4 regions of the Halobacillus salinarum genome follow, and region 1 is predicted to be linked to each of the others. Evidence: predicted binding sites of a transcription regulator. Region 1 holds the regulator's gene; each other region holds the start of a gene.
What was found. Region 1 encodes Rex, which represses fermentation and respiration genes when NADH is low (regulators of the CRP and FNR family bind a similar motif). Its sites were predicted from a motif close to TTGTGAAATATTTCACAA; they were not measured.

Region 1 (2,206 bases):
GAGCTAAATAACCGATCGTCGTCTCTTTGGGTTTGAATATGTTACCGGAATCATGGCTGATTTCCCCGGCCATCATTTTGAGCAGCGTCGATTTGCCGGCACCGTTCCGGCCGACGATGGCGATCCGGTCATTCTTTTGTACTTCAAGCTTAATATCCGATAAAATTAACTCGGCGCCAAAGCGCTTCGTTACTTGATTTAATTGCATGAGAATCATGTCGTTTCACCTCAATGCCATAAGTGTATCTTATGTAGGAAGGAAGTAGCAAGGTTCGAGACTCCACTTTGTGAAATCTTTAACGACTTCCTGTTGATTTTTTGGTAGAATAAGAGTAGTCTTTCAGTTACCGAGATTGTGAAATTTTTTTGAACGAAGGAGTGAAGGAGATGGCTGATTTTACCCATTTCAACGAGCAAGGCCGGGCCAGAATGGTCGATATCTCTGAAAAAGGAGAGACCGTGCGGACAGCCGTTGCCCGCTCCAGTGTGCAAGTCAATGAAGTCATTTACAAAAAAATAACCACCAACGATATCGCGAAGGGCGATGTATTGTCTGTGGCCCAGGTGGCTGGGATTATGGCCGCCAAAAATACCCCGGACTGGATTCCTATGTGCCATCCGCTTCCTTTAAAAGGCGTCGATGTGACGTTCGACTGGGATACTGCACAGGGTGGGCCGGAGCTGTTAATCCGGGCTTCAGTTAAAACGAAGGGCAGCACGGGAGTAGAAATGGAAGCGCTAACGGCCGCGTCCGCAGCAGCACTGACGGTGTATGATATGTGTAAAGCTGTCGACAAAGGAATGGTCATCGGACCAACGTACCTGGAGGAAAAAACCGGCGGCAAAAGCGGCGATTTCAAGCGTCAGGACACATAGAGGAGGAGACGAAATGGATCTGGAACAAACTAAGATACCTCAGGCAACAGCCAAACGGTTACCGCTGTACTACCGTTTTTTAAACAATTTACATAGCCAGGGCAAAATGAGAGTCTCTTCGAAGGAGCTAAGTGAAGCCGTAAAGGTGGACTCGGCAACGATCCGCAGAGATTTTTCATATTTCGGAGCGCTCGGGAAAAAAGGCTATGGCTATAATGTAGAATACCTGCTTTCCTTTTTCAGAAAAACGCTCGACCAGGATGAGACGACCAAGGTTGCCTTAATCGGGGTCGGGAATCTGGGGACGGCATTCTTAAACTATAATTTTACGAAAAACAATAATACGAAGATCGAAGTCGCTTTTGACACGAACAAAGAAAGGGTCGGGCAGAAAGTCGGCGGCGTGCCCGTTGAACATATCGACGACCTGGAAAACAAGATCACCGATTTAACAGTGGCCATACTCACCGTACCCGCTTCAGCTGCCCAGGGAATAGCCGACCGACTCGTGGACGCTGGCGTCTCAGGCATCTTAAACTTCACCCCGGCAAGAATTACTGTACCGAACAGCGTGCGGGTGCACCATATTGATTTATCGATTGAGCTGCAGGCGCTCGTCTATTTCTTAAAGCATTACCCGCTCACCGGCGAGGAAGAGGAAGAAGAATAACCAAAAGGAGAACCGATTCGGTTGTCCTTTTTTTGTTTGAAACCCGAAATAAATGTCTAAACAATAGAAGGGACTATAGATGTGGAGGAACGGCTATGAAGAAACTTCCGAACAAATGGCTTGTTGTCGTATCGGTGCTGTTTGGGACATTTACGGTCATTTTAAACAACAGTATGCTGAATCCGACGCTGCCGCGGTTTATCGAGATCTTTGATTCCAATGCGGTGGCAGTCGGCTGGATCTTAACGATTTTTATGGTATCCATGGGAATGACGATGCCGCTGACCGGCTATTTTGGCGAACGATTCGGCAAGAAAAAGGTGTACATTACCGGACTTGCGATTTTCATTGCCGGTTCGTTATCCGGGTTTTTCTCACAAACACTCAGCATGGTGATCATCTCCCGGGCGATTCAAGGGATGGCGGGCGGCTTAATGATGCCGATCGCTATGGCGCTGATCTTTAATTCCTTTCCCCGGCACGAGCGGGGACTTGCGGTCGGCGTGTATGGGGTCGCAGCAATGGTTGCTCCGGCAATCGGCCCGACCATTGGCGGTGTGCTCATTCAATATTTGGACTGGCCGTGGCTGTTTGCCTTTAACATCCCGTTCGGTTTGATGGGACTCTTCTTGTCTGTGAATTTTCTTGAGCGGACAGAGA
Region 2 (2,206 bases), 640 kb from region 1:
GAATGTAGTTTCCTTCCCCGTATTTCTGTTCATACTGCTTTTGCAGCGTGTGAATGCCAGGGACTTCGCCGGAAAACTTCTCATAAGCAAGGTAGCTGAGCGCAAACGGGACAGCGATTTGAAAATCGTTCTTTTCTTCCTCTGTATTGATACCTGCAAAAATCGTCCAGCTCGCAGGATCTCCGCTGTCTTCCCAGAGCGCTTCACTCGCTGCCATTTTCATCGGCTGGGATTCCATTAAATGCTTCGCCTGAGAATGCCCGCTGAAGGCGACTCCCATTCCGGCAATTAAAGCGATGACCATCGCCATGGAAAAGGACTTCTTAAAAAACTGAACTTCCTGTTTTTTCAAAAGCTTGACGGCACTGACCCCGCCGATAAAAAAGGCTCCTGTCGCAAGCGCACCAAAGATGACGTGAGGAAACTCGACTAGAAACTGTGGATTTGTTAACAGCGCGAAAAAGTCGTTCATCTCGGCTCTGCCGTTGTTCATCGCAAAGCCGACCGGCTCCTGCATGAATGAGTTGGCAGCCAAAATCCACATCGCAGACAGCACCGTCCCTAGAGAAACGAGCCAGATGCAGGCTAAATGAACTTTTTTTGATAACCGGTCCCAGCCGAAAATCCATAACCCGATAAACGTGGATTCCATAAAAAAGGCAAGGAGCGCTTCAATCGCAAGCGGAGCCCCAAACACGTCGCCTACAAACCTGGAATACTCCGACCAGTTCATGCCAAACTGAAACTCCTGAATGATTCCGGTCACGACGCCAACGGCAAAATTAATAAGAAATAAATGCCCCCAGAACTTAGCCATCTTCTTGTAAATTTCCTGACCTTTCACAACGTAGAATGTTTCCATTAAAGCGACCATGAACACTAAGCCGATGGATAACGGCACAAATAAAAAGTGAAAAATTGTAGTTGCGCCAAATTGCAGCCTTGCCAGCATGAGTTCATTCATAAGCTTCCCTCCGCACTTGAATTAATAGTTAAATAGTAACCTTTGCTCGATACTTCACATGATTATTGTATCCGAAAAAACTGTTCTCTGTGCTGGATGGATTTGGCTAAATTGTTACAGCTATGTAGCGAATTTGTGACAGTTGTGATTTTTTTCACAAAAAGTGGTTTTTCCCATTTTCCCGACAAAAAAAGCCGCATTGAACGATAAAATCGTCCAATGCGGCTTTCAAAAAGTCAGCACTTCTTCCTCGTGACAGGAGTCCTGCCTGAACTTATGAATAGTCACGGTCATGGTAGTGATCGGCTCGGCCGCGTGATGAAGGAATACCAAGCAGCACCCGGACCACTCCGATTAATACAAACAAAATCACAATTCCAAGCGCCATTCCCATATGATCGCCTCCTAGTAGGACCTTTTCCTTAAAGCAGCATCGTCAAACCCATTCAAAATAACAAGAGAGCGCTGAAATAAATAAAACTCATAGCGAGAAAAGCCGTAAAAAAGGTAATGATCGGCTTCGGCAGCCGGCCGCGGACAGAGATGAGCAGCAATCCAATCAAAATATGAAACCCTAAGAAAATCAGCACGCTTCACCCTCCCCGTTAGGCTCTTCCTTAATGATACAATGAACCTTAAGAGAGCGGAAGGAGTGCGTCTATGCAGAAACGAATCAGAGACTACGGATTAACTATCGGGAATCTTACCCCCGGCAAAAAGAACGCGATCACGGACGTAGAAGGAGTCACGGTCGGTCATGTGACCCTTAGTGACGGGCCTGTGCAGACAGGTGTTACGGCGATCATCCCTCACCAAGACAGCCTGTTTCAGGAAAAATTAACAGCTTCGAGCGTTGTGTTAAACGGCTTCGGTAAGACGATGGGAACCATTCAATTAAATGAACTCGGCGTATTGGAAACCCCGATCATCCTGACGAATACGCTGAATGTCGGGACGGCAGCAGATGCGCTCATTCAATCTATGCTGAGCAACAATCCGGAAATCGGCCGGACGACTGGAACGGTCAACCCGGTTATCGGGGAATGCAACGATATGTATTTGAATGATATCCGGGCCCAAGCCGTCACAAAAAAGCACGTATGGAATGCGCTGAACACCGCCTCCGATTCTTTTGACGAAGGCAGTGCCGGCGCAGGAAGAGGCATGGTTTGCTATTCGTTAAAAGGCGGCATCGGCACCGCTTCTAGGCAGATGCCCCTTCCCCACGGGACTTATACGCTC
Region 3 (2,206 bases), 1.3 Mb from region 1:
CAAAGACAATCAAATCGGCACCCTTCTCTGTTTCAAAATGCCATTCTCCCGCTGCGAGTTTTTCAGGCTGGTGATCCGCCAAAAATTTAGCCGATAAGTCTCCGGCAAATGCGGTGACAACTGCAAAAATAAAAGTTGAGATGACGGTGAGTTTTAACGCTTTTTTGTGATAGACGGACCCTTTTTTTGCCAGTATAATTATTGCGGTAATCGTAGCCAAAACAGCCGCTGAAGTTAAATAAGAAGACGAAATGACGTGAAATACTTTCGTAGGTGTAGCTGGATTAAACATCGCTTCTAACGGCTTAATAGCTGTAATGGTACGTCCCTCAAGCTGAAAGCCCTGGGGCGTATTCATAAACGCATTGACCGTAGTAATAAAGAAGGCAGACATCGTCGATCCAATAATGACTGGAATAGATAACAGCCAGTGAAATAGTGGATTTTTAAAACGATCCCAAGTATAAAGATAAGCCCCTAAGAAAATTGCTTCAAAGAAGAAAGCAAAAGTTTCCATAAATAATGGCAGACTGATAACATTTCCGGCAATTTGCATAAAGCTTGGCCATAACAAGGAAAGCTGCAGGCCAATCGCTGTACCTGTTACAACTCCCACAGCTACGGTAATCGTAAACCCTCTCGTCCATCTTCTGGCGAGCAGCGTATAGTGAGGATCCTTTTTCTTGATCCCGATAAATTCGGCAATAGAGACCATGACTGGAACTCCAACTCCGATGGTTGCAAATATGATATGAAAGCCTAATGTAAGGGAAGTGAGCATTCGGCTGAGTATAACGCTATCAAGACCCAACATTGTAAAACCTCCTTGCTGTTTCATCTAAAATCCGTATTGTCATCAGTATAGTACACTCCATTGCTTTTAAGTGGAATGAGACATGACGATTTTGTGACATGGTTCACAAAGTCATGTTTTTGACAAATTTACCTACTCTTCCTTACCCTGTCTTCTCCCCCTTTAACACAAAAAAACTCTGCAGATCTCACTGCAGAGTTTTGGACTAAATGGCATCCAGCATTTGAAATTGTGATTTCACCAGGTCAAAATATTCACCTTTCATTTGCATGAGCTCCTTATGAGAGCCACTTTCTAATATTTTACCATGTTCGAGAACAAAGATCGTATCTGCCTCTCTAATTGTTGAAAGGCGATGGGCAATAATTATCGCCGTCCGTCCATTGAGCAGCCGTTTTAAGGCCTCCTGGATTTTCATTTCTGTTTCCGTATCGATACTTGCGGTAGCCTCATCTAAGATAAGGATTTTCGGATCAGCCAGCAGGGCCCGGGCAAACGAAAGCAGCTGCCGTTCTCCCGCTGATAAGATGCTTCCTCTTTCTTCCACTTCGGTATCGTATCCATTTTTTAATCGTTTAATAAAATCATCCGCTCCGACTACTTTCGCTGCTTCTATGACTTCTTCATCGGCAGCATCTGGACGTCCGAATCTAATATTTTCTAATATTGTCCCTGAGAATATAAACGTATCCTGTAACACGACACTTATGTTCTGTCTAATACTGTCAATAGCTGCATCCTTTAAGTCAATGCCATCTATCTTCACAGTTCCTTTAGTTGGATCGTAAAAACGGCTGATCAAGTTCGCAATCGTAGACTTGCCGGATCCCGTATGACCAACCAATGCTACAGTCTCACCTTGCTTCATTTCCAAAGAAATTTCGTGAAGCGCTATACGCTTTTCATCATAGGCAAACTGTACGCGGTCAAACTCAATATGACCTTTCATATTCTTCATGTCGACAGCATTCATTTTTTCTTCTACATTCGGCTGTTCATCCAAAAATTCGAAAATCCGCTCTGAGGCTGCCATCGCCATCAGCAGCTGATTGTACATTTGTCCGAGCCTCGAAATCGGCTCCCAAAACATTCCTAAGAAAAAAGCAAAGGAAACAAATGTACCGACTTGAATATCCTGCTGTAAGATCAGGTACGCACCGTATGCTACAAGAATAACCGTCCCTACAGCATTACTCATCTCAACAAATGGACGGAACATCGCACTTTTTTTAGTAGCGATACGCCAGGAATTGAAATTATCAGAATTTACACCATTGAAAAATTCGGTGTTCTCTCTTTCCTGGGAAAAGGACTGTGTAATCCGTATTCCCTGGATACTTTCATTCAAATGCGAATTAAGTTTCGATTGCTGGATGCGCACTTGCTGCCATG
Region 4 (2,206 bases), 1.8 Mb from region 1:
GTTCTATGAGAGAAATATAATCACTGGTCGTAGCATTATCTTTATTGACAATAAATCCAGCATGTTTCGTGGACACCTCTGCTCCGCCGATATTCGTCCCTTGCAGGTTGCTGTCCTGAATGAGTTTCCCGGCAAAATAACCAGGGGGGCGTTTAAAGACACTGCCACAAGAAGGGTATTCAAGCGGCTGCTTGGATTCCCGCTTGTATGTCAGGTCATCCATCACTGCCTTGATCTCTTCGTAATTGCCAGGCTTAAGATGGAAAGTAGCTTCAAGAACAATGTCGCCATTATCAGGAATGTTACTTGTACGGTAATCCAAGCCAAGCTCAGAAGCCAGACGTTTCACCAGGTTTCCATCTTTGTCTACGACATAAGCATAATCGAGGACATCTTTTATCTCTCCGCCATAGGCACCTGCGTTCATATAAAGAGCTCCTCCGACAGTGCCTGGAATTCCACAGGCAAATTCCAATCCCGACAGACTTTCCTTCAAGGCATGACGGGAAGCATCAATTATCCTTGCACCACTTTGAGCAACAAGCGTAGTACCTTCCGACGAAATATCATTCAAATGCTTTAAATTTATGACAATACCTCGTATACCGCCGTCTTTAATAATTAAATTTGATCCATTTCCGAGTAATGTAAAAGGGACTTCGGCTTCATTGGAGAACCGCACAACATTTTGGACCTCCTGGAAGGTTGTCGGAGTAATAAAAAAGTCCGCAACGCCGCCAAGCTTTGTATAAAGATGGTTTTTCAACGTTTCATTCACTTTTACATTTTCAGGCTTCACAAGATTCAATAGTTTATGATAAATAATTTTTTGCTTATCCATTCACACCATTCCTATTTTCAAATTCATTTATTTTCAGCTTTGATTATGTCTCTGGTAATACCATATGTTTTTAAAAAAAGTACGTTTCCTTTAGAATAGCATATGGACAAGAGACCCGGCTGTTGTCCATTATACATAGGAAAAGGATAGGAGAGAAGGGATAGCTGAAATGGGTAAGAGAAAAATTTGAGATCAGCCATAATTTCCCGTTTCAGACCCCTACTGACGTGGAAATGGAAAATCTGCCCACTTTCGTCCGGACTGAATTTTCTAAAACCATGACAATTTAATGACACATGTGAAATAATACGCAAATAATGTCAATTTTTCTGTTAATATAGGTAATGATTTGTCCGACCTGAACTCTTATTTAAAATATAAATCTGATGTAGTGGGTGAGGATTCAGTTAATAAAAGGAAGGTGACCTGATGTGAAATTACTTAAAACGTTCTTAATCTCAAGTTCGTTTCTCTTTTTAATGTCTGGCTGCAGTGCTCTGCCTGTTCTTAATCCTAAGGGGCCGGTAGCAGATGCTCAGAAGGATTTGATTTATTGGTCAATTATCCTCATGCTTATTATTGTAGCAGCCGTATTTGTACTATTCACAATCATGTTAGTCAAATACCGGGAACGTAAAAAAGATGATGGGCGTGATCCTGAAGAAATTGAAGGCAATACGTGGCTGGAAATACTATGGACGGCTATCCCGATCGTCATAGTTATCCTGTTAGCTTGGCCGACTGTAACTACGATTTACAGTTTGGAGAAAGTTCCAGAAAGCTCTACAGATAAAGATCCACTAGTTATTCGAGCTACTTCTGCTGATTGGAAATGGTTCTTTTCTTATCCAGAACAAGGGATAGAAACCGTGAATTACCTTCATATTCCTGAGGATCGTGCAGTGAAATTCGTGTTAACTTCTGCAGATTCTATGGCTGCTCTCTGGATCCCCCAATTAGGAGGACAAGAGTACAACATGGCAGGGATGAAAAATGAACTGTATTTACAGGCAGATCATCCTGGCGTTTACAATGGCCGTAATGCAAACTTTACTGGTGAAGGCTTTAATGACATGACTTTCAAAGTCCACGCTGATACAGCAGAGGATTTCAAAGCATGGGTGAAGGATACGAAGCAAAATTCGCCTAAGCTTTCTCAAGACAAGTATAACCACTTGCTGTTAAAAGGGGACGTGAAGACAATGGCTTTCTCCTCCACTCATTTACAGTTTGTCGATCATGCAAAACAACCAGATTATGCGGTCAAAGTACGAAAGAAGTTAATCAGCGAAAACCCTGAATTACAGGAAAAATCTCACTAGGAGTGGAGGGACACAACATGAAACTGGAAGATTTTTTTGTAAC

Region 2: the regulator Rex is predicted to act here: its motif matches at 1,107-1,124, upstream of MUN89_RS03065 (cytochrome ubiquinol oxidase subunit I).
Region 3: the regulator Rex is predicted to act here: its motif matches at 906-923, upstream of MUN89_RS14885 (cytochrome ubiquinol oxidase subunit I).
Region 4: the regulator Rex is predicted to act here: its motif matches at 1,138-1,155, upstream of qoxA (cytochrome aa3 quinol oxidase subunit II).

Annotation. Positions count from the first base shown of each region.
Region 1 is NZ_CP095073.1:4,150,296-4,152,501, reverse strand. Features, by position in the region: gene MUN89_RS21230 (ABC-F family ATP-binding cassette domain-containing protein) at 1-217, opposite strand, end outside; gene moaC (cyclic pyranopterin monophosphate synthase MoaC) at 388-876, shown strand; gene MUN89_RS21220 (redox-sensing transcriptional repressor Rex) at 890-1,546, shown strand; gene MUN89_RS21215 (MDR family MFS transporter) at 1,642-2,206, shown strand, end outside.
Region 2 is NZ_CP095073.1:547,254-549,459, reverse strand. Features, by position in the region: gene MUN89_RS03065 (cytochrome ubiquinol oxidase subunit I) at 1-964, opposite strand, end outside; gene MUN89_RS03060 (hypothetical protein) at 1,411-1,554, opposite strand; gene MUN89_RS03055 (DmpA family aminopeptidase) at 1,625-2,206, shown strand, end outside.
Region 3 is NZ_CP095073.1:2,897,797-2,900,002, forward strand. Features, by position in the region: gene MUN89_RS14885 (cytochrome ubiquinol oxidase subunit I) at 1-814, opposite strand, end outside; gene MUN89_RS14890 (ABC transporter ATP-binding protein) at 1,020-2,206, opposite strand, start outside.
Region 4 is NZ_CP095073.1:1,722,486-1,724,691, forward strand. Features, by position in the region: gene murB (UDP-N-acetylmuramate dehydrogenase) at 1-841, opposite strand, end outside; gene qoxA (cytochrome aa3 quinol oxidase subunit II) at 1,273-2,163, shown strand; partial or broken gene qoxB (cytochrome aa3 quinol oxidase subunit I) at 2,181-2,206, shown strand, end outside.